2 regions of the Variovorax xiamenensis genome follow, and region 2 is predicted to be linked to the other one. Evidence: riboswitches for the same ligand, from Rfam matches in the RefSeq annotation. Region 2 holds a riboswitch; the other holds the start of a gene.
The links. A riboswitch is a leader RNA that binds a small molecule or an ion and turns the genes downstream of it on or off. The one in region 2 is predicted to bind glycine.
Positions count from the first base shown of each region.

Region 1 (14,394 bases), 3.4 Mb from region 2:
TGCACACCCCGCGATGTTTGCAAGCAGCATCGTCAGCGACAAGGCGCCCAGGCATGCGCGCCTCGAAGGCCCTCCGTCCGGATGCATGGCGACGAGTCCCTCCGGTCGAAAACTGTTCTCGTGCTGTATCAGGCGCATGGGAGCTCCGTTGTCTTCCGCGTGTCTCAGCCGTTGCTCAGCCATGAAGACGGGTCCGCGAAGCTGCCGCGCACGCGCCAGCCGTCGGGGGTGAGTGCCATCACCTTGTCCGACAGGCCGTGGGGCCCGGCTTCGGCCTTGACCTTTGCCGCGGCGGCGCGCATCAGGTCGAGGATCTGTCCGGCGCTGATCGCCTGGCCCGAAGCCTCGAAGCTGGCCTTGCTGTCCATGTAGTAGAGGACGTTGCGGCTGGGGACCACCGTGAGCAGCTCGCCCTTGAAGTCCTTGGTCAGATCCTCCCAGAGGCCCGGCACCAGCAGCATGCAGGCCTCGAAGTCGTCCCCGGACACCAGGGCCTTGTAGAACACCAGGTCCTGCGTGCCGAGCTGGGGCAACACTTTCTCGAGCATGTTGTCGATCGCGCGGACATGCAGCTCCTCCGGGCTCAGCCCCAGGCTCGCCATGCCTTCGTTCGTCAAGGTGATGAACTGGGTCGGCGTGTCGAGCGCATAGGTCACCAGCAGGCCGCTGTCGCCCGCGAACGGGTAGGCCACCGGCGTCTGCGCCTCGCGATCGCCGCCCAGTGCCTCGATCTCGTCGAGCTCGGGCTGCACCGACCGAAGGAAATCAGCGGCCTTGATGCGGGGATAGGCGGACGATGGAGAAGGCGGGTTCGACGACATGGCGACGGATTGTCGAAGCGGCCTTCGCGTCGCCATAAGTGCACAAAGTCATGGAGCCGCCGCACGACCGGCGCCCATCGATGAACCCAGGGCGAGGCCCCGGCCGCTTCACTTCGTCGGCATCCTGTCGAACTTGACCAGCGCAGGGTCGAGGAAATCCCATTCGTACCCGCGCACGCCGTACGTGACCGCCTGCGGCTTGAACCGGCTCGGGTCGTCGAGGCTCGCGGCGTGCACGGTGATGACGTCGGGCATCGCCACGTAGGTCATGTACACGGGCGAGCCGCAGGTGGGGCAGAAGGCGCGGGTCTTGACGTTGCCGCTGTCGCCGACCATGTCCCACAGGGTGGCCTGGCCGGTCTGCCTGGTGCCGCCGCGCACGAAGCTGAGGTAGGAGCCGTGGCCGGTGCCGCTCTTGTGCTGGCAGTCGAGGCACTGGCAGTGGTTCTGGAAGATCGGCTCGGAGGGGATCTCGTAGCGGATCGCGCCGCATGCGCAACCGCCGGTGTAGGGGGCGTGGCTCATTTCGCTTTTCCTTCGGATGTTGATTGTTTCTCCAGCGAATCGGGCTGGGTGCAGCCAATCTAGGCGAGGCTGTGCGGGGCCGGGGAGTAACAAGTTCGTCGCGAGTCGGTGCGCAAAACTGGCCGATGGAATACGAAAGTAATGCGAAAGAGTTGCCAATACGGCGTCTTCTGCGGCGAGTTCTTACAACTTCGGCGCCGTTCGTGCCGCTTTCAGACGGTAAAGTCCTGTCTCCCGTTTCGGACTATTTCCGAATCTTTTCCCGCCGCCTCCCGCTTCCGCTCGCTTTCTCTTCTTCCATGTCCAACCTCATCGTGCACGGCGGTACGCCGCTGCGTGGCCGCATCACCCCTTCCGCCAACAAGAACGCAGTGCTGCCGGTGCTCTGCGCCACGCTTCTCACCTGGGAGCCGCTGCGCCTGCATGGCGTGCCCGACATCACCGACGTGCGCAAGATCCTCGACATCTTCCGCACCCTCGGCAGCGACGTGCGCATGGACCACGAGACGGGCACGCTCGAGCTGCATCACCGCGAGACCGCCTTCGACGCATCGCGCCACCGCCTGCCGGAGGAGATGCGCTCGTCGATCATGCTGGTGCCGCCGCTTTTGGCCCGCTTCGGCGTGGCTCGGCTGGAGGACAACGTCAAGGGCTGCACGCTGGGCGTGCGCGAGATCGATCCGCACGTGGAGGTGTTCCAGCGCTTCGGCGGCGAGGTCGAGCGCACCGAGGGCTCGCTGCTGGTGCGCAGCAAGGGCCGGCTGATGCCCACCGACCACTGGCTGGACTACGCCTCGGTCACGACCACCGAGAACTTCGTGCTGTGCGCGGCCGCCACGGACGGCGCCTCGACGCTGACCAACGCGGCCTCCGAGCCGCACGTGCAGGAGTTCTGCCGCTTCATGTCGATGATCGGCGTGCGCATCGAGGGCATCGGCACCTCGCGCCTCACGGTGCATGGCGGCGGCATGCTCAAGGGCGGCGAGTTCCGCTTCGACGAAGACTTCCACGAGATCACCACCTTCCTCGCGCTCGGTGCCATCACCGGCGGCGACGTGGTCGTGCGCAACAGCGCCCCCGAAAACTTCCCGCTGCTGGACCGCACCTTCGCCAAGTTCGGCGTGCAGATCGAGCACAAGGAAGGCTGGTCGCGCGCCATCCGTTCCGGCCCGCTGAAGGTGCAGACGCCGTTCACGAGCAACGTGCTCACCAAGGTCGAGGCGGCGCCGTGGCCTTACTTTCCGGTGGACCTGCTGCCGATCTTCATCGCGCTGGGCGTGCGTGCCCAGGGCAATGCGATGTTCTGGAACAAGGTGTACGACGGCGCGCTGGGCTGGACGGGCGAGCTCTCGAAGTTCGGCGCGCATGTGTTCTCGTCCGATCCGCACCGGCTCATCACCTTCGGCGGCAACCCGCTGACGCCGGCCGTGGTCGAGAGCCCGTACATCATCCGCGTGGCGATCGCGCTCTTCATGGTGGCGGCGAGCATCGAGGGCCGCTCCGAGATCCGCAACGCGGCGCCCATCCGGCGCGCGCATCCGCGCTTCGTGGAGAACCTGCGCAGCCTGGGCGTGCAGGTGGAGTGGACGAGCGAGGAGTGAATGAGCAGGCGGGCGAGGGCGCGGGGCGCCATCGCCGCCGTCAGAACGAAGGTACGGGGTTGCGCCCCTCGGTGAGCACGTAGGCGTCCTTGCGGTAGGTGTAGACCAGCGTGGTGTCGACGGTGTCCACGCGCCGGGCCTTGGCGCTGGCGGTGCGCTCGCCCTTGAATGCAATGCGAAGTTCGCCCGGGGCGCTGTCTTCGGCGTCCGCCGCCGCGAAGCGGGGTGTGCCGCTGATGTTGTAGCACTCGCGCAGCGGCGGGCTGTCGGGCTTCTGCATCTTCAGTACCTTCTCGCAGGCCTCGTCGGCGCCTTCGTTGGTGGCCGATAGCGGAATGGCCGAGACGAGGGGGCGCACCTTGGCCGTTTCGAGCCCGTACACCGACAGCCACTGGCCGCAGTAGCCCTGCCAGCAACTGCCGTTGGTGATGGCGAGCGCGAAACGCCGGGGCGCCATGCGTTCGACCGTCGTGTTGCCCATGAAACCCATGAAGCCGAGGTAGTCGACGGCGTCGTCGCGGCCCGTGAGTTTCCAGCCCTCGCTGCCTTGCTCGAAGAAGTAGGCGCCGAGCCATGCGCCGTCCGGGTGGCCGTTCATCGGCTGGCCGCGGTCGTCGACGGGCACGGCCTCGGTGAGCATCACGGCATGGGTTTCGTCGAGCCTGACCACTTCGCGCGGTGATACCTGCGCCTTCTGTTCTGCCTCGCTGCCGGGCACTGCCTTGCCGTCGTTGTCCATCTCGGGCAGCCGCACGATGTCGGGTTCTCCTTGCTTCGCGCTCGCGCCCCGCGAATCGGGGAACGCCAGCACCATGAGTTCGGCGCGCTTGAGGGTGGCGGAGGCAGTCGGCGGCGTGGCGGAAGAGGGTGCGGCCGCTGGTGCCGCCACCGCGGCTGCAGCTGCGGACGCCGGCGCGTCGTTGGTGGCCACGGGTGCTTCCTTCTGAGGACACCCGCCCAGGGCCAGCAGGCCGGCGATCGCTGTCGCGAGAACGGTGGTGCGTCGTGCCGGCTGGAGCGGTGTGTTCGGTGCGGCGTGGTTTCCTGGCATGGCCGCCATTCTGCCGAGGCATCATTGCGATGACCTTGCGGCCACAGCGCCCAACGGCTTGGCCGGAGAATGCCCGTCATCCGACAAAGGAGCGCTTTCGAATGACCACCTCGCTGCAGCAGATTCTCGGCACCGAACTCCCCCTCATCCAGGCCCCGATGGCCGGCATACAAGGCAGCGCGATGGCCGTCGCGGTCAGCAATGCCGGCGGCCTCGGCTCGCTGCCGGCCGCGATGCTGGGCATGGATGCCTTGCGCAGCGAGATCGCCGCGATCCGCGCGGGTACCGACAAGCCCTACAACGTCAACTTCTTCTGCCACACGCCACCCGTGCCCAGCGTCGAGCGCGAGGCCACCTGGCGCACAGCGCTGGCGCCTTATTACGCGGAGTTCGGCATCGACGCCGCGAGCATCCCGGCCGGGCCGGGCCGCAACCCCTTCAGCGCCGAGGTGGCCGACCTGCTGGCCGAGTTCCGCCCGCCCGTGGTGAGCTTCCATTTCGGGCTGCCTCCCGAGGCGCTGATGGCGCAGGTGCGTGGCTGGGGCTCGAAGGTGCTGGCCTCGGCCACCACGGTCGAAGAGGCGCTGTGGCTCGAGTCGCACGGCGTCGACGCGGTCATCGCGCAGGGGCTGGAGGCGGGCGGGCATCGCGGCCACTTCCTCTCGCACGACCTGACGAAGCAGCTCGGCACCTTCGGGTTGCTGCCGCAACTGGTGAAGGCAGTGAAGGTGCCGGTGATCGCTGCGGGCGGCATCGTGGATGCGGGTGGCGTGGCGGCGGCCATGGCGCTTGGCGCGGCGGGCGTGCAGATCGGCACGGCCTACATGCTCACGCCCGAGGCGACGACCAGCACGATCCATCGCGCGGCGCTCAAGGGCGAGGCCGCGCGGCACACGGCGCTCACCAATCTCTTCACCGGCCGGCCGGCGCGCGGCATCGTGAATCGCGTGATGCGCGACCTCGGCCCCATCGGCGCGGCGGCGCCGGAGTTTCCGCTGGCCACCTCGGCCATCGCCCCGCTGCGCGCCAAGGCCGAAGCGCAGGGCAGCGGCGACTTCTCTCCGCTGTGGTCGGGGCAGAACGCGACCGGTTGCCGCGAGATTCCGTCGGCCGAGCTCACGCGCGAGCTGGCGAAGGGATTCCGCTGAAGAAAGAAAAAGAAGAAAAGTAAAAAGAAGGAAAGAGAACCAGAGCCATGACCCAGCTTCACCTGCCCCTGAAGTTCCTCGCGCACGGCGCGCAATCCGATGTTCGCGAGCCGTGGCTGCTGGTGCTGATGCACGGCGTCGGCAGCAACGAGCAAGACCTCTTCGGCCTCGCGCGGATGATGCCGCCGCAGTTCCACGTGCTGAGCCTGCGTGCGCCCTATGTGCTGTCGCCCGACGCGTACGCGTGGTTCGAGTTCCAGGTGCTGCCCGATGGCGAGCGCCGCATCGACGAGGAACAGGAGCGCGAAAGCCGCTTCCTCGTCGGCGAGATGGTCGCCTCGGCCGCGCAGCAGCTCGGCGTGCCTCCCGAGCGCGTGATCGTGGGCGGATTCAGCCAGGGCGGGATCATGGCGCTGTCGCTGCTGCTGACCAGGCCAGAGAGCGTGCGCGCCGCGATGGTGTGGCACAGCCGGCTGCTGTCGCAGGTGGTGCCGCACATCGCGCCGCCCGAAGCCTTCGAGGGCAAGGCGCTGTGGGTGAGCCATGGCAGCGCCGACAACGTGATCCCGCCGAGCGCCGCGCAGGTCACGCGCGAGCTTGCGCGCACCCTGCCGCTGGCGCTGTCGGGCACGGACTTTCCGGGCGCGCACGAGATCCGTCCGGCCGAGCTGCAGGCCACGCTGGCGTGGCTGCAGTCGCTCAGTACGCAGGTGGGCGCGGCATGAAGGACTGACGGCACGAGCGACTGAACTTCCGCGTGACCGCTGCGTCACAGGGCGTTACGACGACGTGGCCCGGCTGCGACCCGAACTGGTGCACCATAGCCGCTCGCCTTCCTGACATTCCAGCACAAGGAAACGCCCTCATGCCCGAAAGCGACACCCGCGACACCCCCGAGTTCAGGCCGCGCCGCGAAACCCCCATAGGAACCATCGTCGTCGGCGTGCTCGTGCTGCTGGCGGCCGCGTTCTTCGGCTGGCGCTGGTACCAGCAACAGCAGCAGCCGCCCGAAGCCACGCCGGTGGCCGCGGCGCCGAACGACGGAGCGCCGCCCCCGCCGGCACCTGCGCCCGCACCTCAATCCCAGGAACCGCGAAACCCGATGGATGGAATCGCGGTGCCCGATGCGGGGCTCGCCAACGCCACCGATGCCGACACGCGCGTGATGAAGGCGCTCGTCGACCTGTTCGGCAGCAAGAACGTGGCCGACTTCCTGCAGTTCGACGGCATCGTGCGCCGCTTCGTGGCCACGGTGGACAACCTCGCGCGCGAGCAGGCGCCCGCGAGCGCATGGCCGGTGCAGCAGACGAAGCAGCGCTTCATCACGTCGGGGCAGGGCGACAAGCAGGTCATCGCCGCCAACAATGCGGCGCGCTACAACCCTATCGTGCTGTTCGCCGAATCGGTCGATCCGGCGAAGGCGGCCAAGGCCTATGCACGGCTCTATCCGCTCTTCCAGCAGGCGTATGAAGAGCTGGGTTATCCGGGGCGCTATTTCAACGACAGGCTCGTCGCAGTGATCGACCACCTGCTGCAGGCGCCCGAGCCCGCCGGCCCGGTGGCGGTGCGGCTGGTCGAGGTGAAGGGCGACATTCCCTCGCAGCGCCCGTGGGTGCGCTACGAGTACGCAGATCCGCAACTCGAGGCCATGTCCTCGGGGCAGAAGATCATGGTGCGCATGGGGCTGGAGAACGAGCGCAAGCTGAAGGCCAGCATGCGCGCCTTCCGCGAGCAGATCGCCACGGGCGACGTGGCCAAGAAGAAGCAGCCCTGACGCTGGCGGCAACCCGAGCTGCCCGGTGCCGTGGGCATCCTCCGGCGCGTCGTGTAGGCGTGCACCGATTGCATGCCGCGTGGATGTCGCCGAGGCTTGGTCTCCAAGATCAAGATCTCGAGGACAAGCGTATGAACCTGATGAGCGTCGACCTCTACCAGAGTGCCACCGATTCGGAGAAATTCCTCGCGCTTCCGGCCGGCACCGATCCCGCCGAACTCATGGGTCCGATGACCTTCGACCAGGACTATGCGCAGCTCCGGCGATACCGCGAGGCTTTCCAGTTCGATCCGTCCGAGGCCTATGCGGGCGTCAACGCCGCGAAGATCGCGGCGGACATCCTGACGGTGAAGTGGGCGACCTATCGCCGCGAGTCTTCGTCGTAGAAGGACGCGGCCCGATCGCTCAGGCCTCTTCGGCTTCCTCGCTGTACTCGCTCACCGGCACGCAGCTGCAGAACAGGTTGCGGTCGCCGTAGACGTTGTCGACGCGGCCGACGGGCGGCCAGTACTTGGCGTTCTTGAGCGCGGCCAGCGGGAACGCGCCGAGTTCGCGCGAGTACGGGTGGCTCCACTCGCTGCCCAGCAGGCTCGCGGCGGTGTGCGGCGCGTGCTTGAGCGGGTTGTCTTCCTTCGGCCAGACGCCTTCCTCGATGCGGCGGATCTCGCCGCGGATGGCGATCATCGCGTCGATGAAGCGGTCGAGCTCGGCCAGCGGCTCGCTCTCGGTGGGCTCCACCATCAGCGTGCCGGGCACGGGGAAGCTCAGCGTGGGCGCGTGGAAGCCGTAGTCGATCAGGCGCTTGGCCACGTCTTCCGCGGTGACGCCGCTGGTGTCCTTGAGCGGGCGCAGGTCGAGGATGCACTCGTGCGCGACGTGCCCGTTGGGGCTCGCGTACAGCGTGGGGTAGTGGTCCTTCAGGCGCGCGCTGATGTAGTTGGCGCTGAGGATGGCCGTCTCGGTCGCGGCCTGCAGGCCCTTGGCGCCCATCATGCGACAGTACATCCAGCTGATCGGCAGCACGGCTGCGTTGCCCAGCGGCGCGGCCGACACGGCGCCCACGCCATTCGACGACACGCCCGCCGTGGCATGGCCCGGCAGGTAGGGCACGAGGTCTTCCACCACGCAGACGGGGCCCACGCCGGGGCCGCCGCCGCCGTGCGGAATGCAGAAGGTCTTGTGCAGGTTCAGGTGGCTCACGTCGCCGCCGAACTCGCCCGGCGCGGCCACGCCGACCAGCGCGTTCATGTTGGCGCCGTCGACATACACACGGCCGCCGTGCTCGTGCACCAGTTCGCACAGCTCCTTCACGCGGGTCTCGAACACGCCGTGCGTGCTGGGGTAGGTGATCATCACGGCGGCCAGGTTGGCGCTGTGCTTCTCGCAGGCGCGCTTCAGGTCGTCCATGTCGACGTTGCCCTGCGCGTCGCAGGCCGTCACCACCACCTGCAGGCCCACCATCTGCGCGCTGGCCGGGTTGGTGCCGTGTGCCGAGGAAGGAATCAGGCAGATGTTGCGGTGGCCCTGGCCCTTGGCCTCATGGAAGGACTTGATGGCCAGCAGGCCCGCGTACTCGCCCTGCGAGCCCGCGTTGGGCTGCAGGCTGATGCCCGCATAGCCGGTGGCTTCGCACAGCCAGGCGCGCAGTTGGGCATCGAGCTGGGCGTAGCCCTGCAGCTGGTCGGCCGGCGCGAAGGGGTGGATGTCGGCGAACTCGGGCCAGGTGATGGGGATCATCTCGCTGGTCGCGTTGAGCTTCATGGTGCAGCTGCCCAGCGGGATCATGCTGCGGTCGAGCGCGAGGTCCTTGTCCGACAGGCTGCGGATGTAGCGCAGCATCGCCGTCTCGCTCTTGTGGGTGTTGAACACCGGGTGCGTGAGGAATGCGCTGGTGCGGCGCAGTTCCTCGGGAATCAGAGGCACGGTGCTGCCCGAGAGATCGTCGAAGCGCGGCGCCTGCTTGCCGGCGGGCGCGAACAGGCCCCACAGCGTTTCGACGTCGGCGCGCGTGCTGGTCTCGTCCAGCGAGATGCCCAGGTGCTGCTGCAGGCGCTGGCGCAGGTTGACTCCGGCGGCCTGCGCGCGCTCGATGATCGACTGCGTGTCTTCCGCGGTGCGAATGGTCAGCGAGTCGAAGGCGGTGGCGTTCACCGGCTCGCGGCCCATCAGCGACAGGCCCTTGGCGAGCACCGCGGTGAGCGCGGCCACCCGCTGTGCGATGCGCGTGAGGCCATCGGGACCGTGGTACACGGCGTACATGCTGGCCACCACGGCCGGCAGAACCTGCGCGGTACAGATGTTGGAAGTGGCCTTCTCGCGGCGGATGTGCTGCTCGCGCGTCTGCAGCGCGAGGCGGTAGGCGGGCTGGCCGTGCGTGTCGACGCTCACGCCCACCAGGCGGCCCGGCAGCGATCGCTTGAACTCGTCGCGGCAGGCCAGGTAGGCGGCGTGCGGGCCGCCGTTGCAAAGCGGCATGCCGAAGCGCTGCGTGGTGCCGCAGACGATGTCGGCACCCCATTCGCCCGGAGGCGCAAGCAGCGTCAGCGCCAGCAGGTCGGCCGCGACGATGAATGCCGCGTCGCACTGGTGCGCATGGCCCGCGAGCGGGCGCAGGTCGTGCACGTGGCCGGTGGTGGCGGGGTACTGCGCGAGCACGCCGAAGAAGGCGCCGCTCACCATCAGGTGCGGCAGCGTTTCCGACACGGTGCTCACCTTGACCTCGATGCCCAGCGGGGCGGCGCGGGTCTTGATGACCTCGATGGTCTGCGGATGGCAGTCGCCCGAGACCAGGAACACATTGCTCTTGCTCTTCACGCTGCGCTTGGCGAGCGTCATGGCCTCGGCCGCGGCCGTGGCTTCGTCGAGCATCGACGCGTTGGCGATGGCCATGCCCGTGAGGTCGCACACCATCGTCTGGAAGTTGAGCAGGGCTTCCATGCGGCCCTGCGAGATCTCGGCCTGGTAGGGCGTGTAGGCGGTGTACCAGGCGGGGTTCTCGAGGATGTTGCGCAGGATCACGCCCGGCGTGTGGTTGCCGTAGTAGCCCTGGCCGATGAAGTTGCGGAACACCTTGTTCTTCGACGCTATCGCCTTCAGCTCGGCCAGCGCGTCGGCTTCGGTCACCGGCGCGGGCAGGCGCATCGGCTTCGCTCGGCGGATGGCCGCCGGCACGATGCCGTCGATGAGCTCGGCGCGCGTCTCCGAGCCGATCGCCGGCAGCATGCGCGCCTCGTCCGCCGCATCGATGCCGATGTGGCGGGCGAGGAATTCTTCGGCGTTCTCTAGTTCTTGCAAAGAAGGAAGGGCGGGCGTCGGCATGGCGGTGAAGGCTCGGAGGGAAAAGACAAAGGTGCTGATGAAAGGCTCAGCGGATCAGGATTCGGCGGCGAACTTGTCGTAGGAGGCCGCGTCCAGCAGGGCGTCGAGCTGCGCGGGGTCGCTCAGCTTGACCTTGAAGAACCAGCCGGCGGCCAGCGGGTCGCTGTTGGCCAGCGACGGATCGGCGCGCAGGGCTTCGTTCACTTCGGTGATCTCGCCCGACACGGGCATGAACACGTCGGCCGCGGCCTTGACCGATTCGACGACGCCGGCGACTTCACCCTGCGCGAAGGTCTTGCCGACTTCGGGCAGGTCGACGAACACCACGTCGCCCAGCGCGTCCTGCGCGTGCACGGTGATGCCGACGGTGGCTGCGTCGCCTTCGGCCGACACCCATTCGTGGTCCTTGGTGTACTTGATGCTCATGGTGGAAAAACTCCTCGTGGAAAAAATGGATCGGGGTGCAGAGCCTAGCCGGTCTGTCTGACTCGGATGAGGTCAGCCGCGGTAGTAGCGGGTGGGCACGAACGGCATGGTCGAGACCTCCATCGGCACCGGCTTGCCGCGCACGATGGCCTGCACGCGCGTGCCGGGCTCGGCGAAGGCGGTGGCCACGTAGCCCATGGCGATGCAGCGGTCGGCCGTGGGGCCGAGCAGGCCACTGGTGACGGCGCCGATGTCGTGGCCCTCGAAGGACTGCAGCACCGTGCCGTCGCGCACCGGAACGCGCTCGAGGGCGACGAGGCCCACGCGCTTGCGCTTCAGCGTGTCGTGGTCGGTGTGGCCGGCGGCTCCTGCAGTGGAGGCGGCGAGCTGCGCGAGGATCTTCGCGGCGCCCGGGAAGCCGCCTTCGCGTGCCCCGCCCGCGCGGCGTACCTTCTGCATCGCCCAGTTGAGCGAGGCTTCGACCGGCGTGGTGGTGGTGTCGATGTCGTTGCCGTAGAGGCACAGGCCTGCTTCGAGCCGCAGCGAGTTGCGCGCGCCCAGGCCGATGGGCTTGACCTCGGGCTGGGCCAGCAGCAAGCGGGCGAGGCGCTCGGCGTCGGATGCGGCCACCGAGATCTCGAAGCCGTCCTCGCCGGTGTAGCCGCTGCGGGTGACGAAGGCCGGAATGCCGCCGATCTGCACCGCGCCGCCCGTCATGAAGACGAAGCGCTCGACGCCGGGCGACAGCCGTGCCAGCGTGGCGGCGGCCTGCGGGCCCTGCAGGGCGAGCAGGGCGTGGTCGGGCAGGGGGCGAACTTCGCAGCGCGAGCCGATCTTCTGCTGGATGTGGGCGATGTCGGCCACCTTGCAGGCCCCGTTGACGATCACGAAGATCGAGCCGTTGCCCTCGTTGAAGAACATCAGGTCGTCGAGGATGCCGCCCTCGTCATCCAGCAGCAGTCCGTAGCGCTGCTTGCCGGCGGGCAGGTCGATCACGTCGACGGGCATCAGGGTCTCGAAGGCGGCCGCGGCGTCGGGCCCGACCAGGCGCAGCTGGCCCATGTGGGAAATGTCGAACAGGCCGGCCGCGTCGCGCGTGTGCTTGTGCTCGGCCATCAGGCCGGCGGGGTACTGGACCGGCATCGAATAGCCGGCGAAGGGCACCATGCGGGCGCCCAGTTCCAGGTGGAGGTCGTACAGCGGCGTCTTGAGAAGCGGGGCGTCGGGAGTAGCGGAGGAAGAAGCGGCCACGGGGCACTCCAAAGGGGCAGTCGAAATCCATGACGCAAGCCATGGGCCACCCCTGCTGTCCGCTTTACCTGAGAGATTCGCCCCACGATCGGGGTTTGCTCCTTCGGTGGGCCGCTGCTTCTGCTTCAGATGCGGCGGCCTCTCTCCAGCAAGGAAACGCCGGTTTTCACCGGCGCCTCGTCAGTCCTTTTGCCTGAGCGTTCGGGGGAAACCCCTGCGCCTTCGGCGGCCCCGGCATGCGGGGCTCTCTCCTGACCCCGGGAAGTGTAGTGGATCGCGCGGGCCGGCCGGCGGATTTGCCCTTGCGTACTCAGCGCGCCCACAGGTACCAGGCCCCGGCGCCGGCCGCGATCCACACGGCCACGACCAGCGCGACACCCCATCGGCTGGTCGGCCTGGAGCCCGAACTCCGCATCCAGGCGTCGGCCTGCTCGCGGCATTCGGCGAGCACGGAAGTCGGAATCAGCCGGATCGTGAGCCAGATCAGCCCCGGCAGCAGCAGCACGTCGTCGACGTAGCCCAGCACCGGAACGAAGTCGGGAATCAGGTCGATCGGGCTGAGCGCATAGGCCACCACGAAGACGCCCAGCGCCTTGGCATACCAGGGCGTGGAGGCGTGCCGGCATGCGAACCAGAGCGTGACGCCGTCGCGCTTGAGGCGCCTGGCCCAGCCGCGAAGGCGTGCGGACAACGAAGTGGGGGCGGGAGGAGAGGAGTTCACCCGGCGATGGTGTCACGGGCCGGGCCGGCCGCTGTCTTCACAGGAAGGTCAGTGCATGACCTCGGCCGGCGGCAGCAGCCGGTCGATGCGCTCGCGCAGCGATTCGGCGCGCTCGACGCCGGCGGTCTTCTCGATTTCGGTGAGCATCAACGCGGCGATGGTCAGCATCGCCTCGCGGTCGCGCGCTTCGCGCAGCGCGTCGCGCATCTGCAGCGCGAACTTCGGGTCGCGGCGCACGAACATGCGCTCGCAGATGTCGAACAGGAACATGCGCGTGGTGGCCAGCGAACGCTTGCCGTCGAAGGTGTCGGCCGAGGTGGCCACCTGGATCGGCTCGGCGGCGGGAATGGGCGAGGGCGCGGGCTGCGCGGGAGGGGCCACGGGCGCGGCTGCAGCTGCCGCCGCGGCCTTGGGGCTCTGCAGGTAGCCCTTCTCGATCAGCGCCTGGATGGCCCGCTCGGCTTCATCGCGATTGGCGAAGAGCGGACTGAAGTCGGTCAGGGAGCGCCGGCCGTCGGCCATCAGCAGCAGGGCGCGTTCGCGCTGGGTGAGCGTGCGCTGTCCGCCCTGGAGTTCGTTGCGCGCCTTGTCGGTCTTGGTGGGAAACATGGCAGCCACAGCTTTCGGGAAACGAGGGCTGCAGCATCGTTGCAAGTAGTGACATCTTCGTGAACCGTTTGACTTACAGGGCCATTGGTCCGGGCGCCTGCATCAGCCGCCCGCGCTCTCCTTGCGGATGAGCCAGCGGCCCCCCACGCGCTGCAGCTCCAGCGTCTTGCGGCTCTTCTCGCGCAGCTTGTCGGCGCTGTAGGTCTGCGTGAAGCTCGCGGTGGCTGCCTGCCCCTTGAGGCTGATGACGAGGCTGTCGATTTCCACGCTGATGGATGCCTTCTCGCCGATGCGCGCGCGGCGATCGGCCTCCCACGCCTTGCGGTCCTGGCCGCGCGGCGGCGTGAAGTCGGGCGCGTAGGCGGCGAGGTAGCGCGCCACGTCCCGCGCGGACCACGCCGCGGCCCAGGCGCGCACGGCGGTTTCGACTTCGCGGATGCCGGCTGCGGGATCGGCCGGTGCGGCGACTGAGGCCGCCGGTGTTGCCGTCGCCGTGGGCCCGGCAGCAAAGGCGGCCGGGGCCAGCAGCAAGCCGCCCAGCACGCAGCTCAGGAATCGATTCATGGCGCAGTGTCCCTCCTTCTCAGTTCGCCGGCCCTCCGGCCCCGCGCCCGATTCTGGCAGCGTACATGCGCCGGGCTCTTTTCAGGCGGCGGCTCCTTCGGCCTCGGCAGGCGCGGCCTGCACGGTGCGGTTGCGCAGCCGCAGCGCCAGCACCGCCGCCACGCACAGCACGCAAAGCACCGCCGTCAGCGTGACGCCGAGGCCGCGCGCGTCCGAGAGCATGCCGAAGAGCGGCGACACCAGCCCGCCCACCGACAGCGCCAGCCCCAGCGCGATGCCGCTGGCCGTGGCCGGGTTGCGCGGCAGGTAGTCCTGCGCCAAGGTCACCTGCGCGGCGAAGGGCAGGAACATGCACAGGCCGAAGAGCCCGGTGCATGCCAGCGCCCAGCCGGCGCTCGGCGCGAGCACGATGCCCGCGAGCGACGGCAGCGCGAACAGGTAGCCCGCGCGGATCGTGCCCATGCGCCCGATGCGGTCGCCCAGCCAGCCGCCGAGCAGCGTGCCCACCGCGCCCGCCGCCGTGAATGCGGTGAGTGCCGCCGCGCCCTGGAAGGCCGAGCCGTGCAGGTCGCGCGTGATGCGCAG
Region 1 covers NZ_CP139038.1:4,415,476-4,429,869, reverse strand. Annotated here, with positions in the region: gene SFB74_RS20220 (hypothetical protein) at 1-138, opposite strand, end outside; gene SFB74_RS20215 (hypothetical protein) at 165-821, opposite strand; gene SFB74_RS20210 (GFA family protein) at 930-1,346, opposite strand; gene SFB74_RS20205 (UDP-N-acetylglucosamine 1-carboxyvinyltransferase) at 1,646-2,947, shown strand; gene SFB74_RS20200 (hypothetical protein) at 2,988-3,878, opposite strand; gene SFB74_RS20195 (NAD(P)H-dependent flavin oxidoreductase) at 4,100-5,146, shown strand; gene SFB74_RS20190 (alpha/beta hydrolase) at 5,194-5,871, shown strand; gene SFB74_RS20185 (DUF3014 domain-containing protein) at 6,012-6,920, shown strand; gene SFB74_RS20180 (hypothetical protein) at 7,052-7,306, shown strand; gene gcvP (aminomethyl-transferring glycine dehydrogenase) at 7,326-10,238, opposite strand; gene gcvH (glycine cleavage system protein GcvH) at 10,293-10,664, opposite strand; gene gcvT (glycine cleavage system aminomethyltransferase GcvT) at 10,737-11,831, opposite strand; glycine riboswitch at 11,961-12,074, opposite strand; glycine riboswitch at 12,087-12,179, opposite strand; gene SFB74_RS20160 (YkvA family protein) at 12,226-12,606, opposite strand; gene SFB74_RS20155 (hypothetical protein) at 12,685-13,245, opposite strand; gene SFB74_RS20150 (L,D-transpeptidase Cds6 family protein) at 13,348-13,809, opposite strand; gene SFB74_RS20145 (MFS transporter) at 13,891-14,394, opposite strand, start outside.
Region 1: linked by a shared signal. The riboswitch ahead of gcvT (glycine cleavage system aminomethyltransferase GcvT) and the one ahead of SFB74_RS04475 (D-amino acid dehydrogenase) in region 2 are both predicted to bind glycine.

Region 2 (14,394 bases):
CTCCTCGACCAGCCCTCCCATGGAGAAACCAAAGGGGAGCCACAACGCGAGCACGATGGCCAGCGAAGGCAGCAGCAGGACGCATGCGCGGTTGAAGAACGAATGCCTGTTTTTCTCTACCATCATCCAGTCGGATCTTTGCTCTCTTCAGCCGGGCACCAGCCCTCAGCGGCCGGTTGCTCGCGAATGCGATTCGGCGAAAACGTAGTACTTGCTCAACAGGTAGAAGAGCCCGGTATAAACCGCGCCGGCCACCAGTTGCGCCCATCCCTTGTGCATGCCCGCGTGGTCGATCAACAGCATCAACGCACCGATGTTGGCCAGATAGGCCACCATGAAGATCGACAGGAAACGGACGATCTCCCGCTTCTTGCCCGCGGCACTGCGAAATGTGAACGTCCTGTTGAGGGTGTAGGAAACCACCAACCCGCAGGCATAGCCCACGACGTTGCTGGCCACCGGGCTCAGGCCTGCCAGATACATGCAGGCGAATATCACGGCATACCCGACCGCGGTGTTCAACACACCGACAACCGCGAATCGCAGAAGCTGCTTCACTCCCAGGTGCGCCAGGGCGCCTTGCCGCTGTGCCAGAGCGCTTCAAGTTCGCGCTTGTCGCGCAGCGTGTCGCAAGGTTGCCAGAAGCCGTGATGCTGGAAGCCGGCCAGTTCGCCATCGCGCGCGATGTTCATGAGCGGAGCACGCTCCCAGGAAGTGGTGTCGTCGGCAACATAGTCGATCGCCTTTGGTTCCAGAACGAAGAAGCCACCATTGATCCAGCCAATTTCGTCGCTGGGCTTTTCCTCGAAGCTCGAAACCTTCTGATTGGCATCGATGTTCAAGACACCGAAGCGCCCGGGAGGCTGCACCGCCAGCACCGTTGCGAGCTTGCCATGGCGCTTGTGGAACTCGACCTCGGCACCGATGTTCACATCGGAGAGGCCGTCGCCATAAGTCAGGCAGAAAGTCTCATTGTCGAGGTACTTCGCAACCCTCTTCAGGCGGCCACCGGTCATGGTTTCCGCACCGGTGTCGACGAGCGTGATGCGCCAGTCTTCAGCCTGGCTGTTTAGGATCTGGTGATCGCCGTTGCGCAGGTCGATGCTCATGTCCGACATGTGCCGGTAGTAGTTGAAGAAGAACTCCTTGATCACATAACCCTTGTAGCCAAGACACACCACGAAATCCTTGATGCCGTGATGCGCATAGATCTTCATGATGTGCCACAACAGCGGCCGTCCGCCGACTTCGACCATCGGCTTCGGCTTGGTGTCGGATTCTTCTGCAATGCGGGTGCCGAGGCCGCCCGCGAGGATGACTGCTTTCATATGGGTATCTGTTCCTAGAGCTTGAGATCGTTGGGTTGCATGTTAAGGCTGCGCTCGACGATGGCGATCGGGTCCGCGCGGAGGATGCGGTAGATCCGCAGGATGTACTCGCCGATGATCCCGAGCAGGAACGCGTTGAGGCCAATGCCAAAAAGGACCAGCAACTGGATGCTGACAAATCCGCGCGGCAGGTCGGGTTGCAGCAGTCTCAGGGCAACGTAGTACACCGATGCTGCCAGGCATCCCAGGAGGATGACGACGCCCAGGAAGGACGCCATGCGAAGCGGTACCGTCGAATGATTGAAGACAGCCGTCAATCCCAGGCGCATCAAGCGCATGACATTGAACTTGCTCTCCCCAACAGTCCGTGCATCGCGGTCGTAGGCAATGCCGGTCTGGTTGAAGCCCATCCCGGCAATCATCCCGCGAAGATAGGGATTGCTGGTGCGCGACTTCGCTATTGCCTCGATCACTGCCCGGTCGACCAGCCGGAAGTCCCCTGCATCGCGGGGGATGGGATGTTCGCTGACCCTGTCGATGACCCAGTAGCCGCACTTGCGGATCAGGTTCATCAGCATGCCCTCGCGCCGCTTTCGACGGATGCCGTAGATCACGTGGAATCCTTGCTGCCAGAGTGCGAAGAACTCCTCCAGCATCTCCGGAGGATCCTGCAGATCGGCATCGATCTGCATGACGGCGTCGCCGCGCGCATGCAGGTAGTTGGCGAGGATCGAACTCTGGAATCCGAAATTGCGCGAGAACCTCAACGCCCGCACGCGACTGTCCTTTTCCGCCAGCTTCGCGAGCATCGGCCAGGTGGCGTCTTCCGAATGGTTGTCGGTGAAGACGAATTCGAGGTCGCACCGATCGGCCATGCGTTCCCCAAGGGCAACAAGTCGGGCGTACAAGGCCTCGAGGTTGCCCGCCTCGTTGAGCACCGGAATGGCAATGGACACGAGAGGTCTCGTTGCGGACAAATGACTACCTCCGTTCATGCTTGCTTCTGCAGTTCTGATTTTGATAACTGGGCTTGAACATAGGCCGCCACTCCTTGCAGCGCTGGCCTGAAAACGATCTGTTCGAGCAGCCCCGGCCTTGGCAAGACCGTCGCGTAGTTGTCGTCGGGTGGTTCGGGACGCGCCCCGATGCGCAACAGGTCCGGCCGGCCCACGGCATCGAACACGTGAGTGGCCAGTTCGGCCAGGGTAACCGGCGCGCCATGACTCAAGGGCATCACCCCTACAGCGCCTGCATCGACCAGGGCATGCAAGGCTACCGCCTCGTCTTCGACATGATGGTACTCGCGCAGTTGCCTGCCCGGCGACATCTCGAATGGACGATCGTGACGCAATGCATCAAAGAGTTGCCCCAGAAACATGAAGGGCGCAGGCACGCCGCCGCCATAGAGCGTATGAATCTGCAGATGCAGGACAGCGTCGCCGGCCGCTGCGCGCTCTTCCGCGAACAATCCCAGCTCCGCCTTGCTCGCGATGTACGGGTTCGGATGCCGGGTCAATCGCTCCATCACGGTGCCGCATGTCACGACGCGCAGGCCTGCCCTGCACGCACCCTCGATGATCCGCTTCGGCAGATCTACGTTGACCTGGCGATGCTCGGTGGCGGACAACGCCGGGTCCAGCAATCCTGCAGTGACCAGCACCACGGACCTTGCTGGTGCGACGCTGAAGAACTGCTCCACCAGACCCGCTGCACCGGGTCGCCACCAGTCTTCATAGACAGTGCGGTCCAGCACCGAGAACTCACCAGACGGGCGAGATGCGCAAACCGCCTGCCCCAGACGCCCTCGCCCACCGACGAGATACATCATTCGCGAATGTCTCCGCGCCAGGCATCGATCTGAGCGAGGGTAATGTCTTTCGCGGCGTGCGGCGCCTCGTAATACTTGCGATACCAGGCGGCCGTCTCTCGCGCCACGCGATGCGTGTCCCATGCCGGCACCCAGCCAAGGAGGTTGTGGGCCAGCGAGCTGTCGAGCGCCAGTGCGCCGGCTTCGGGAAGCGGGTTGTCCATGAACTCGAGCGAGGGGCGCTGCCATTCGTCGCTCATCAATTCCAGGACTTCGCGTACCGAATACTGCTTCGGGTCGTGCGGCCCGAGGTTCCAGGCCCGCGCGACATCCTGCGGATTCGGGCCGATCAGCTTGGACATCAGCAACAGATAGCCATGAACAAGCGCCAGCACGTGCTGCCATGGCCTCGTGGCCTGCGGGTAGCGCAGCGTCAGCGGCGTCGCGTTCACGACGCTGCGAACGAAGTCGGGAATGAGCCGATCCTCGGACCAGTCGCCACCACCGACGATGTTGCCGCCACGCGCTGTGGCGATCGCGGGCCCCTTGTCCTCGGCAAAAGGATAGGACGCGGCATAGCTCTGGATGACCATCTCGGCCGATGCCTTCGATGCGCTGTAGGGGTCTTTTCCTCCCAGCGGATCGTTTTCCCGATAGGGCCATGGCCACTCGTTGTTGCGATAGACCTTGTCGGTGGTTACGCAGACCACGCCACGCACACCGCCCGTGACGCGGGCTGCCTCGAGCACGTGCGCGGTGCCCTGGGCATTGACCAGGAAGGTCCGCAGCGGCTCGCGGTACGAGCGCCGCACCAGCGGTTGCGCGGCGAGGTGGAGGATCAGCTCGGGCCTGAAGGCCTGCATCGCGGCCAGAAGGCGTTCGTAGTCGACGATGTCGCCCATCGTGCCCGGCACGTCTTTCTCGAGCCCTGCAGCCGCGAACAGCGACGGCGTTGTCTCCGCGGGCAGCGAATAGCCTTCGACAATGGCCCCGATCGACTGCAACCACAGGCAAGCCCACCCACCCGTGAAACCGGTGTGGCCCGTCACGAAAATCCGGCGGCCGCGCAGATTCTTCTCGAATTCCGCCATATCAGTCATTTTTGTTCATTCCCTATCAAACAAGCTCATTCATTCAGAACGCAACACGCGGCAAAAACTTCAGCTTTCGAAAAGCTCCGCCTGATCCATTGATTGCCCCGCCAGATCTTTCGCGGAGAGGATCGGCGCAATGCCGATGTCCGGCCAACGGATTCCAACGGCCTTGTCATCCCATCGGATGGCCCGTTCATGGGCCGGCGCATAGTAGTCAGTGGTCTTGTAGAGGAAATCAGCCGATTCGCTCAGTACCAGGAAGCCGTGCGCAAAACCTTCGGGCACCCACAATTGCTTGTGATTGTCTTCCGTGAGCTCAACGCCCACCCACTGGCCGAAGGTCGGTGAAGTGCGGCGAATGTCCACGGCCACATCGAACACGGCGCCGCGCGCTACGCGTACCAGCTTGCCCTGCGTCTGCGCCAGTTGATAGTGCAATCCGCGCAGGACTCCCTTCGCCGAACGCGAATGGTTGTCCTGGACGAACTCGACATGCCGCCCCACAGCCTCGTCGAACGCCCGGCCGTTGAAGCTCTCATAGAAGAACCCTCGTGCATCACCGAACACCTTCGGCTCGATGATCAACACATCGGGAATTGCTGTCGGTGTCGCCTTCACGAGCGGACCTCCTCACCCAGCAGATGCTTCAGATACTTGCCATACCCGCTCTTGGCCAGCGGCGCCGCCAGCTTCTCGAGTTGCTCACTCGTGATGAATCCATTGCGCCACGCAATCTCTTCAGGACACGCAATCTTCAACCCCTGCCGATGCTCCAGCGTCGCAATGAACTGCCCCGCTTCCAGCAGGCTGTCATGCGTGCCCGTATCGAGCCACGCATAGCCCCGCTGCATGATCTGCACATTGAGCTGGTCACGATCCAGGTACGCCTGGTTGACGGCAGTGATCTCCAGTTCGCCGCGCGCACTCGGCTTCACCGCCTTCGCGATGTCGACCACCTGGTTGTCGTAGAAGTACAGGCCGGTGACCGCATAGCTGCTCTTCGGCTTCAGCGGCTTCTCTTCGATGCTGCTCGCCTTGCCCTTGTCGTCGAACGCCACGACGCCATAGCGCTCCGGGTCCTGCACGTGATACGCGAACACGGTGGCACCGGAAGTCTTCGCATCGGCATCGGCCAGCAGGTGCACGAAATCGTGGCCGTAGAAGATGTTGTCGCCCAGCACCAGCGCGCTGGGCGAGTTGCCGACGAACTTGTCGCCGATGATGAAGGCCTGCGCGAGCCCGTCGGGGCTGGGCTGCACTTCGTACTGGAGGTTGATGCCCCATTGGCTGCCATCGCCCAGCAGCTGCTGGAAGCGCGGCGTGTCCTGCGGCGTGCTGATGATCAGGATGTCGCGCATGCCGCCCAGCATGAGCGTGCTGAGCGGGTAGTAGATCATCGGCTTGTCGTACACCGGCAGCAGTTGCTTGCTGATAGCCAGGGTCGCGGGATGCAGGCGCGTGCCCGAACCACCGGCCAGGATGATGCCCTTGCGTTGCGTCGTCTTGGTCATGTTCTTCTTCTCGTGAAGTTCAAAGGATCTCGCGCAACATGCGCGCGACGCCTTCCTGCCATGGCGGCAGGCGCAGGCCGAAAGCGGTCTGCAGCTTGGAGGTGTCCAGCCGCGAATTGTGCGGGCGCTTCGCAGGCGTCGGGAAAGCGCTGGTCGACACGGCTTCGACCGCATCCGGTCCGGCCTTGAGTTCGACGCCGGCCTGCTGAGCCAGTTCGAGCACGAAGCGCGCGTAACCGTGCCACGTCGTTTCGCCGCCGGCAATCGCGTGGTAGAGCCCGACCTTGGAAGAATCTTGCAACGTCGCCCGAATGGCATGCGCCGTCACGTCAGCCAGTAGTTCCGCGCCGGTCGGTGCACCGAACTGGTCGTCGATGACCGTCAGCTTGTCGCGCTCCTTCGCCAGCCGCAGCATCGTCTTGGCGAAGTTGCCCCCGCGCGCCGCATATACCCAGCTCGTGCGAAAGATCAGATGCTTCGCACAGTTCCGCGCCACCAGTTGCTCGCCTTCGAGCTTGGTCTGCCCGTACACGCTGAGCGGACCAGTCGCATCGTCTTCCTTCCAGGGCTTCGTACCGCTGCCGTCGAAAACGTAGTCGGTCGAGTAGTGCACCATCAGCGCGCCGATCTTCTGCGCCGCCTCGGCCACCACACCGGGCGACGTGGCGTTGAGCTTGCGCGCGAACTCGGGCTCGCTCTCGGCCTTGTCGACGGCGGTGTGCGCTGCCGCATTGACGATCACGTCGGGGCGGACCTTCAGCACCGTGTCGGCCAGCTCCTCCGGACGGCTGAAGTCGGCGTGGAGGTCGGTGCTGTCGAAATCGAGCGCGACCAGTTCACCAAGCGGCGCCAGGCTGCGCTGCAGTTCCCAGCCGACCTGTCCGCCCTTGCCCAGCAGCAGCAGCTTCATGCCGCGGCCTTCGCGTTGTTGTCGTACTGCTTCTCGACCCATTCGCGGTAGGCGCCGCTTTGAACGTTGCGCACCCACTCGCTGTTCGCGAGGTACCACTCCACGGTCTTGCGGATGCCGGTGTCGAAGGTTTCGGCGGGCTTCCAGCCGAGTTCGGCTTCGAGCTTGCGCGCGTCGATGGCGTAGCGGCGATCATGGCCGGGACGGTCCGTGACGTAGGTGACCTGTTCCTTGTAGGGCTTGCCGTCGGCACGGGGGCGCAGTTCGTCGAGCAGCGCGCACACGGTATTGACGATCTCGATGTTGGGCTTCTCGTTCCAGCCGCCCACGTTGTAGGTCTCGCCGAGCTTGCCGGCTTCGAGCACTCGGCGGATGGCGCTGCAGTGGTCCTTCACGTAGAGCCAGTCACGCACCTGCATGCCGTCGCCATACACGGGCAGGCTCTTGCCGGCCAGCGCGTTGACGATCATCAGGGGGATCAACTTCTCGGGGAAGTGGAACGGGCCGTAGTTGTTCGAGCAGTTGGTGGTCAGCACCGGCAGGCCGTAGGTGTGGTGCCAGGCGCGCACGAGGTGGTCGCTGGCCGCCTTGCTGGCCGAGTAGGGGCTGTTCGGCTCGTACTTGTTCTCTTCGGTGAAGGCCGGGTCGGTCTTGGAGAGCGAGCCGTAGACCTCGTCGGTCGACACGTGCAGGAAGCGGAAGGCCGACTTCTGATCGGCCGGCAGCGCGCTCCAGAAGCCACGCACCGACTCGAGCAGGCGGAAGGTGCCGAGCACGTTGGTCTGCACGAAGTCTTCGGGGCCGTGGATCGAGCGGTCGACATGCGACTCGGCGGCGAAGTTCACGACGGCGCGCGGCTTGTGCTCGGCCAGCAGGCGGTCGATGAGGGCGCTGTCGCCGATGTCGCCCTGAACGAAGATGTGCTTCGGGTTGCCCTTGAGCGACGCGAGCGTCTCGAGGTTGCCCGCGTAGGTCAGCTTGTCGAGGTTGATGACGGGCTCGTCGCTGTTCGCGATCCAGTCGAGTACGAAATTGGCGCCGATGAAGCCGGCACCGCCGGTAACCAGGATCATGAAGTCCCCTGCTGTTGTGTGGAACGATCGCCCTGCGGCAAATCAACAGGCGATTATCCCATCGGGCAAAAGGAGAAAAATCAAAGGTTGGCGCCCGCGCGAGCCCCACCTACAATCCCCCCACTGCAGGAGAGCGGGCCACCCCGGTGGCCCTACCGAAGGCGCAAACTCCCATAAACGCTCAGGTCGGTCCTCACGGGCCTGTACTGCACCAACTGAAACGCCGTCTGGAGAGCCGCCACGCCACGTGGCGCACCGAAGGAGCAAACCCTCTGCGGGCGCAGCGGGTGAATCTCTCAGGTACCGAGGACAGGGGGAGCGGCAACTTGGACTGCGGTCGTCCAGTTGCTTTCGCTATTCATTCGATAGCAAACAACACCCGCCGTTCAAGCGCTGCATCCTCAAAAGGTACTTGAAATGCGCGTGATCGTTCTCGGCGCCGGCCTGCTCGGCGTGACCTCGGCTTACTACCTCCAGCAACTCGGCCACGAAGTGACCGTGATCGACCGGCAGGCGACCCCGGCCGCAGAAACCAGCTTCGCCAACGGCGGGCAGATCTCCGTCAGCCACGCCGAACCCTGGGCCAACCCCAGCGCCCCCCTGAAGGTGCTGCAATGGCTCGGCAAGGAAGACGCCCCGCTGCTCTTCCGCATGCGCGCCGACATGCGCCAGTGGCTCTGGGGCCTGCAGTTCCTGCGCGAATGCACCCCGGCGCGCACCCGCCACAACATCGAACAGATCGTTCGTCTCGGCACATACAGCCGCTCGATGTTGCAACAGTTGCGCCGCGACACCGGTCTCAGCTACGACCAGCGCACACAGGGCATCCTGCACTTCTACACGACGCAGAAGGAGTTCGACGGCGCCCTCGAGCCCGCCGAGCAGATGCGCGCCCTGGGCTGCGAGCGCCAGGTCATCTCGGCCGACGAGGCCGTGAAGATCGAGCCCGCCCTCGCCCACATCCGTCCGAAGCTGGCCGGCGCCACCTACACGGCCGAGGATGAATCCGGCGACGCCAACCGCTTCGCCCGCGAGCTCGTGGGCCTGGCCGCAGCCGCGGGCGTGAAGTTCCTGATGAGCCACACCGTGACCGCGCTGCGCGAGGCCGCCGGCAGCATCGACCACGTCGAGGCCACCGACAGCGAAGGCCGCTTCCAACGCATCCGCGGCGACGCCTTCGTGCTGGCCATGGGCTCGCTCAGCCCGCTGTACGCCGCGCCGCTGGGCATCCGCCTGCCGATCTACCCGGCCAAGGGCTACTCGGTGACGCTGCCCGTCAAGGACGCCTCGAAGGCCCACCAGGTCTCGCTGACGGATGACGAATTCAAGCTCGTGTTCTCGCGCTACACCTCGGCGTCGGGCGACCGGCTGCGCATCGCCGGCACGGCCGAACTCAACGGCTACGACCGCGACCTGAACCGCGTGCGCTGCGAAGCCATCGTGCGTCGCGTCGAAGAGCTTTTTCCCGGCGCCGGCGACACCACCCAGGCCCAGTTCTGGACCGGCCTGCGCCCCGCCACGCCGAGCAACGTCCCGCTGATCGGCAAGACGAAGCTGCCGAACCTGTTCCTCAACACCGGCCACGGCACCCTGGGCTGGACGCACGCCTGCGGCTCGGGCAAGTCGATCGCGCGGATCGTGAGCGGGCTGGAGCCGGAGGTCGATTTCGCGTTCACGGGGATGCCGGCCCCCAAGCCGCGCATCCCCCAACCCGCACTGGGCTGACGAACCGGCAAACCCCGGATCACGCCTTGAACGTGATCCAGGGCCTGAGCCGCACCGCACAGTGGATCAGGCCCGCACGCTCCTGCGCGTCGATCACCTCGCCGATGGGCTTGTAGGCCTGCGGCGCTTCCTCGATCCGGCGCTCCTCCCGCAAGGTCACGCACTGCCAGCTTGCCTGCACGTCGACGGGCGCCGGCCGCATCGCGCGTACCTGCTGCCGGCGCATCCGCCGGCCAGCGCCATGGCTGCACGACCAGAGCCAGTCTTCGTGCCCCAGTCCGGCCACCAGATAAGAGTAGTCGCCCATCGAGCCGGGAATCAGCGCCAGATCGCCCGCATTCGCCGGCGTCGCTCCCTTCCGGTGGATGTTCATGCCATGTTCCCGCAGCACGACGTTGTGCGGCACGTCCACGACTAGTCTCGACGACGTGGCACCCAGCAAATCCGCGAAATCCTTGCGTACCAGTTCGGCCAGGACGACCCGGTTTGCCCATGCGTAGCGCGCCGCCACGCCCATGGCCTCCAGATATTCGTCGGCCAGCGGTCCCGTCAGGCCATACAGGCCGCTTCTCGGATGACGCAGGCCCTTGGGCCATTCGCTGCGGGCACGGTCCATCCAGCGGCCGCCCACATGGAACCCGATGTCGCGCGAGCCGCTGTGGATCATCACGACCACGTCCCCTGCCTTCAGGCCGGCGCGATAGGCCTCGTGACGGTCCATCACATGGTCGACAACTTGCAGTTCCACGAAGTGATTGCCGCTGCCCGGCGTGCCGAGGCAGGGGTCACGAAACACCTCATGGCGGACGCCGGTGTAGGCCTCGGGCGCATGCCGCGCGCTGCCGCCGAACGTCGCCAGGCCGATGCAGGCATCGAGTTCGGCCTGCATCCGGTCGCGGTCGCACGCCGACCATAGCCCGCCGTCCTGTACCGCTTCGAGGAATGCCGACGGCCCCACATCGAACAGCGCCCTGAATGCCGCCGTGTGCACCGGCACGTCGCGCCCGCTGTCGAGCAGGCTGCGCGTGAGCCTCTCGACCAGCCGCGTCTTGTGCGGCGCCACCTGGTCGAGCGTGAGCCCGGTGGTCAGCAGCCGCATGCCGCAGTTGATGTCGGTACCCACCGCTGCAGGAATGACAAAGTCGGCATCGGTCGCGACAACGCTGCCGACAGGTGCGACAGAACCCGGATGGAAGTCGGGTGTCGCACAGGCCTTGCACACGCCCCGCTCGCCGTCGGGCGAGCGCACGCTGGCAAAAGCCAGCAACTGATTCACCGCCTTTTCTTCCAGCGGAAGACTGGGCGGCAGGAGCACCGTGGCCTGCGAGGCCTCATGGCGGAGGTGATAAACGCCGTCGCAGTAGTCGACGGCAATGCCAGCGCGCGAAAAGGCGCGCTGAAGTCTGGAGAAACGAAGGTCGCTCATGGCTGCTGTTCCATTGGGGAAACCGTGTCGGTTTCCTGCCTCGTCGCACTTTGCGTGGAGAGGCGAAAGAGATCGCCCGCGCATCACTGACGATGCGCGGTTGGCTCTTTCTTGCAGCAGCAGAGATTCAAGAAAGCGGGCGGATTCTAGCGATGCATGTTTCCGCCGGAAACCCACCCGTCGCTTTTTCGCGTCGAGTCTGGAATCAGTCGTTGGCGGTGAAAACCGTCAACACCCCGGTATACCCATACAGATGGTGCCGGGCGATCTCGCCCGCGGCGAAGAAGCCGACCAGAGGCACATCGCCCAGCGCGTGCCGCACGATCTGCAATTCCGCCCCCGGTGCGCCGAAGTGCGGCCCGCCGCGGCCGGAGCAGCTCACGTACACAGCCCCCGCGATGCGCCTTGCCGGATGCGGCGCCGCTTCGGCCTCGCCCGCCGCCACGGCGCGGGCGGTGGCCAGCGTCTGCTCCTCAGGCTCCAGTTCCTCGCGAATTTCCGCGCAGATGCGCATCAGGTCGGCGCGCGCCGCCTGGGCGTTTCGGCGGCAGAAGGTCAGCCGCATGCCGGCTTCGGCCGTGTCGGCAATGGCGATGCCGCGCCGCGTGGGGTCGAGTCCGATGATGTGACGCACGAGCACGTCGGCGCCCAGGTCGCCGGTGCGGCGGATGCCGTCGGCGCCTGCGTCGGCCAGGCCGACCAGGGTGTTGCGCACGGCGTCGATGGCCTCCTGCGGGCGTTCGAGCGACACCTGCAGGTCGGCCAGCAGCACGTCGAGCGCCGGCTCGCCGTCGAGCTTCAGCAGCAGGTTGCCGTCGGCCTCGGTGATCTCGCGCTCGCGCACCGCGCCCGAGCGCAGCGGCTGGCAGCCCTGGGTGACGCGCGACACCAGCCGCACGCCCTCGCCGAACACCACGCCCGAGAGCCCGCCCGAAAACACCCCGCCCGCGGCGCCATGTCCGCGGATGTTGCCGTTGCCGCCGATGGCGAACTGCAGCGAGCCGCCGCGCCCTGAAGACAGGCCGCCGAACAGGTAGCCAGTGTCGGTGCGCCCCGCCATCTCGCCGATCAGCTCGGCCAGGTCGGGCGTGGCGGGGTCGGCATGCACCAGCGCCGTGTGCGCCTCGAAACCGCTCATTTCCGAATTGCCCAGCGGCGCGACGCCGGAGAAAACGCGGTACTGGTCGCTCGGCAGGGCGCAGAGCATGAGGGTCATGCCAGGCTCGTCGAAGTACTCGGCGTTGTTGGCCGACACGCCGACGCCGACGGTGCCCGACCAGTCGGTCACTTCCGGCAGTTCGGCGCTCAGGTGGTCGAGGATGTCCTGCGCGTCGTTCGCGTAGTGGTCGGTGATGTAGAGCAGCCCCAGCGTCGGCGACGAGGCGTAGTCGGGCAGCGCCATCTGCGCCCGCAACTGCGCGAGCACGAGGCCTGCCGCCATTCGCCATTGCGGATGGGTGGCATGGCCGGAGGGAAACAACTTCATGATGCGTGCCAACCCGTTCTCTTCAGGAAATGATGTGTGTATGACGTCAGCGCCGCGCGGAGGTTCGCTTGCGCGCGGCGGTCGACGCCTTCTTCTTGGCGGCGGCCGGTGCCGCTGTCTTCTTCGCGGCTGCAGCGGGCTTGCGGGCCGCCGCCGGCTTGCTGCCGATGACCGAGCCGACCGCATCGGCCAGCGGCTGGGCCATGGCCGGCACCTTCAGCTGGGCCGCGTCCTGCAGCGCCGTGCTGGCGATCTGCTGGAACTGTTCGGTGAGCGAGCCCCACCACTGCATGGGGTCGACCACGCCGGCGCCGTCGGCCGCCGCGGCCTTCGTCGCCTTGGCGGAAGCCGGCCTGCTGCGCGATTTCTTCGGCGCCGGGGCTTCCTGGATCTCTTCCTCGGCTATTTCTTCCTCGTCCTCGATCTCCTCCGGCTCGGGCTCCGGAGCTGCCGCCGCCGCGGGTGCGGGCGCCATCGCGGCCGCCTGCCGGGTGAACGCGCTGGCGATGTCTTCCATGCGCACATTCATGCCGCGCAGCGTCGACAGCGTCATCTTCTGCACTTCGAGGGCCTGGATGGTGGCCTTGAGCGCATGGCCGTTCTGTTCGAGCCAGTACTGCACCGTCTTGAGCTCCTGGATGCGCTTGTCGACTTCCTCCACGCTCAGCGTGGGCGCCACCCAGCTCGCGATGCCCGGGATCGAGCCGTTGCCCGATGCCGCGCCACCGGCGAGGTTCTTCAGGAAGTCGAATCCGGGAACGAACTGGCTGAAGTCGAAGGGCTTGCTGGCGTTGCTCATGCGGGAGGTCTCCTGGGTGCTGGGTATGGATTTTCTTGTGCTGCCAGCTTACTCCAAGCCTCCGGGGTTTGGCCCTCCCGTACCGCCTTTTCCCAATGTGGATTGCCCTTCGCGGAACACGGGCCGCCGGTCAGAGCTCGCTTCGCACCTTGCTGAAAACCTTCCAGAAGGTCGCGTCCTGCGAGGTCGCGAAGTTGATGCGCATCATCGTGCTCGGCGGCCGCCGCGCATGGAAGAGCGAGCCCGGCGCCAGCAGGTAGCCCTGGTCGAGCATGCGCTGCGTGAGCGCGTCGGTGTCCACGCCGGTGTCGACCCAGCCGAAGAGCCCCGCCGGCTCCGACGCGAAGGTGCAGCCGTGCGCCATGGCCAGCTTCACCGCCCGCCCCCGCGCGCCGTCGAGCCGGATGCGCACGCGCTCCGAATGCCGGCGCAGCTGCCCCTGGTCGATGCACCACGACAAGGCCCGCTCGAAGAGCGTGGGCGAGGTCAGCGTGGCCAGCAGCTTGGTTTCGAGCAGCCGCTCCTTCAGGTCGGGCGGCGCGGCGAAGAAACCGATGCGCCAGTTGGGCGCCAGGATCTTCGCGAAGCCGCTGACGTAGATGGTGCGCTGCAGCCCGTCGAGCGCGCTCAGCCGCGTAGCGTGCTCGGGCGCGAGGTGGCTGTAGGTGTCGTCCTCGACGATGTGGAAGTCGTACTCGTTGGCCAGCTTGAGCACGCGGTGCGCGCTGCCCGGCGTGAGGCTGTAGCCCGTGGGGTTGTGCAGCACGCTCACGCTGACGAAGAGCTTGGGGCTGTGCAGCTTGCAGTACTGCGCCATCACCTCCAGGTCGGGCCCGTCGGCGCGGCGCGGCACGGGCAGGATGCGCATGCCCAGCGCCTCCAGCCGGGCGAACTCGAGCGCCCAGCCCGGCTCCTCCACCATCACCGGATCGCCCGGGCGCAGCAGCGTGCGGCTCACGATGTCCAGCGCGTGCGTGGCGCCCACGGTGGTGACGATCTGGTCCGGCGAGGCCGGCACGTTGATGCCCACCAGCTTCTGCGACAGGCTGCGCCGCAGGCTCATGTCGCCGGCGGGCTCGCCGTACTGGAGCGACAGCTCCTGCAGCGCGGCTGTACCGGTCACGCGCCGCACGGCCGTGGGCATGAAGGTCGACGCCATCCAGTCGGGCGGGAATACGCCCATGCCCGGCTGCGGCTTGTCGCTGGGGCGGTGGAACATGCTGCGGATCAGCGAG
Region 2 covers NZ_CP139038.1:1,048,216-1,062,609, reverse strand. Annotated here, with positions in the region: gene SFB74_RS04525 (hypothetical protein) at 1-126, opposite strand, end outside; gene SFB74_RS04520 (GtrA family protein) at 166-558, opposite strand; gene rfbF (glucose-1-phosphate cytidylyltransferase) at 555-1,328, opposite strand; gene SFB74_RS04510 (glycosyltransferase family 2 protein) at 1,343-2,284, opposite strand; gene SFB74_RS04505 (NAD-dependent epimerase/dehydratase family protein) at 2,320-3,156, opposite strand; gene rfbG (CDP-glucose 4,6-dehydratase) at 3,153-4,235, opposite strand; gene rfbC (dTDP-4-dehydrorhamnose 3,5-epimerase) at 4,296-4,847, opposite strand; gene rfbA (glucose-1-phosphate thymidylyltransferase RfbA) at 4,844-5,740, opposite strand; gene rfbD (dTDP-4-dehydrorhamnose reductase) at 5,760-6,650, opposite strand; gene rfbB (dTDP-glucose 4,6-dehydratase) at 6,647-7,723, opposite strand; glycine riboswitch at 7,840-7,937, shown strand; glycine riboswitch at 7,941-8,046, shown strand; gene SFB74_RS04475 (D-amino acid dehydrogenase) at 8,141-9,448, shown strand; gene SFB74_RS04470 (RtcB family protein) at 9,468-10,874, opposite strand; gene SFB74_RS04465 (FIST signal transduction protein) at 11,080-12,360, opposite strand; gene SFB74_RS04460 (PhaM family polyhydroxyalkanoate granule multifunctional regulatory protein) at 12,407-13,159, opposite strand; gene SFB74_RS04455 (PLP-dependent aminotransferase family protein) at 13,290-14,394, opposite strand, start outside.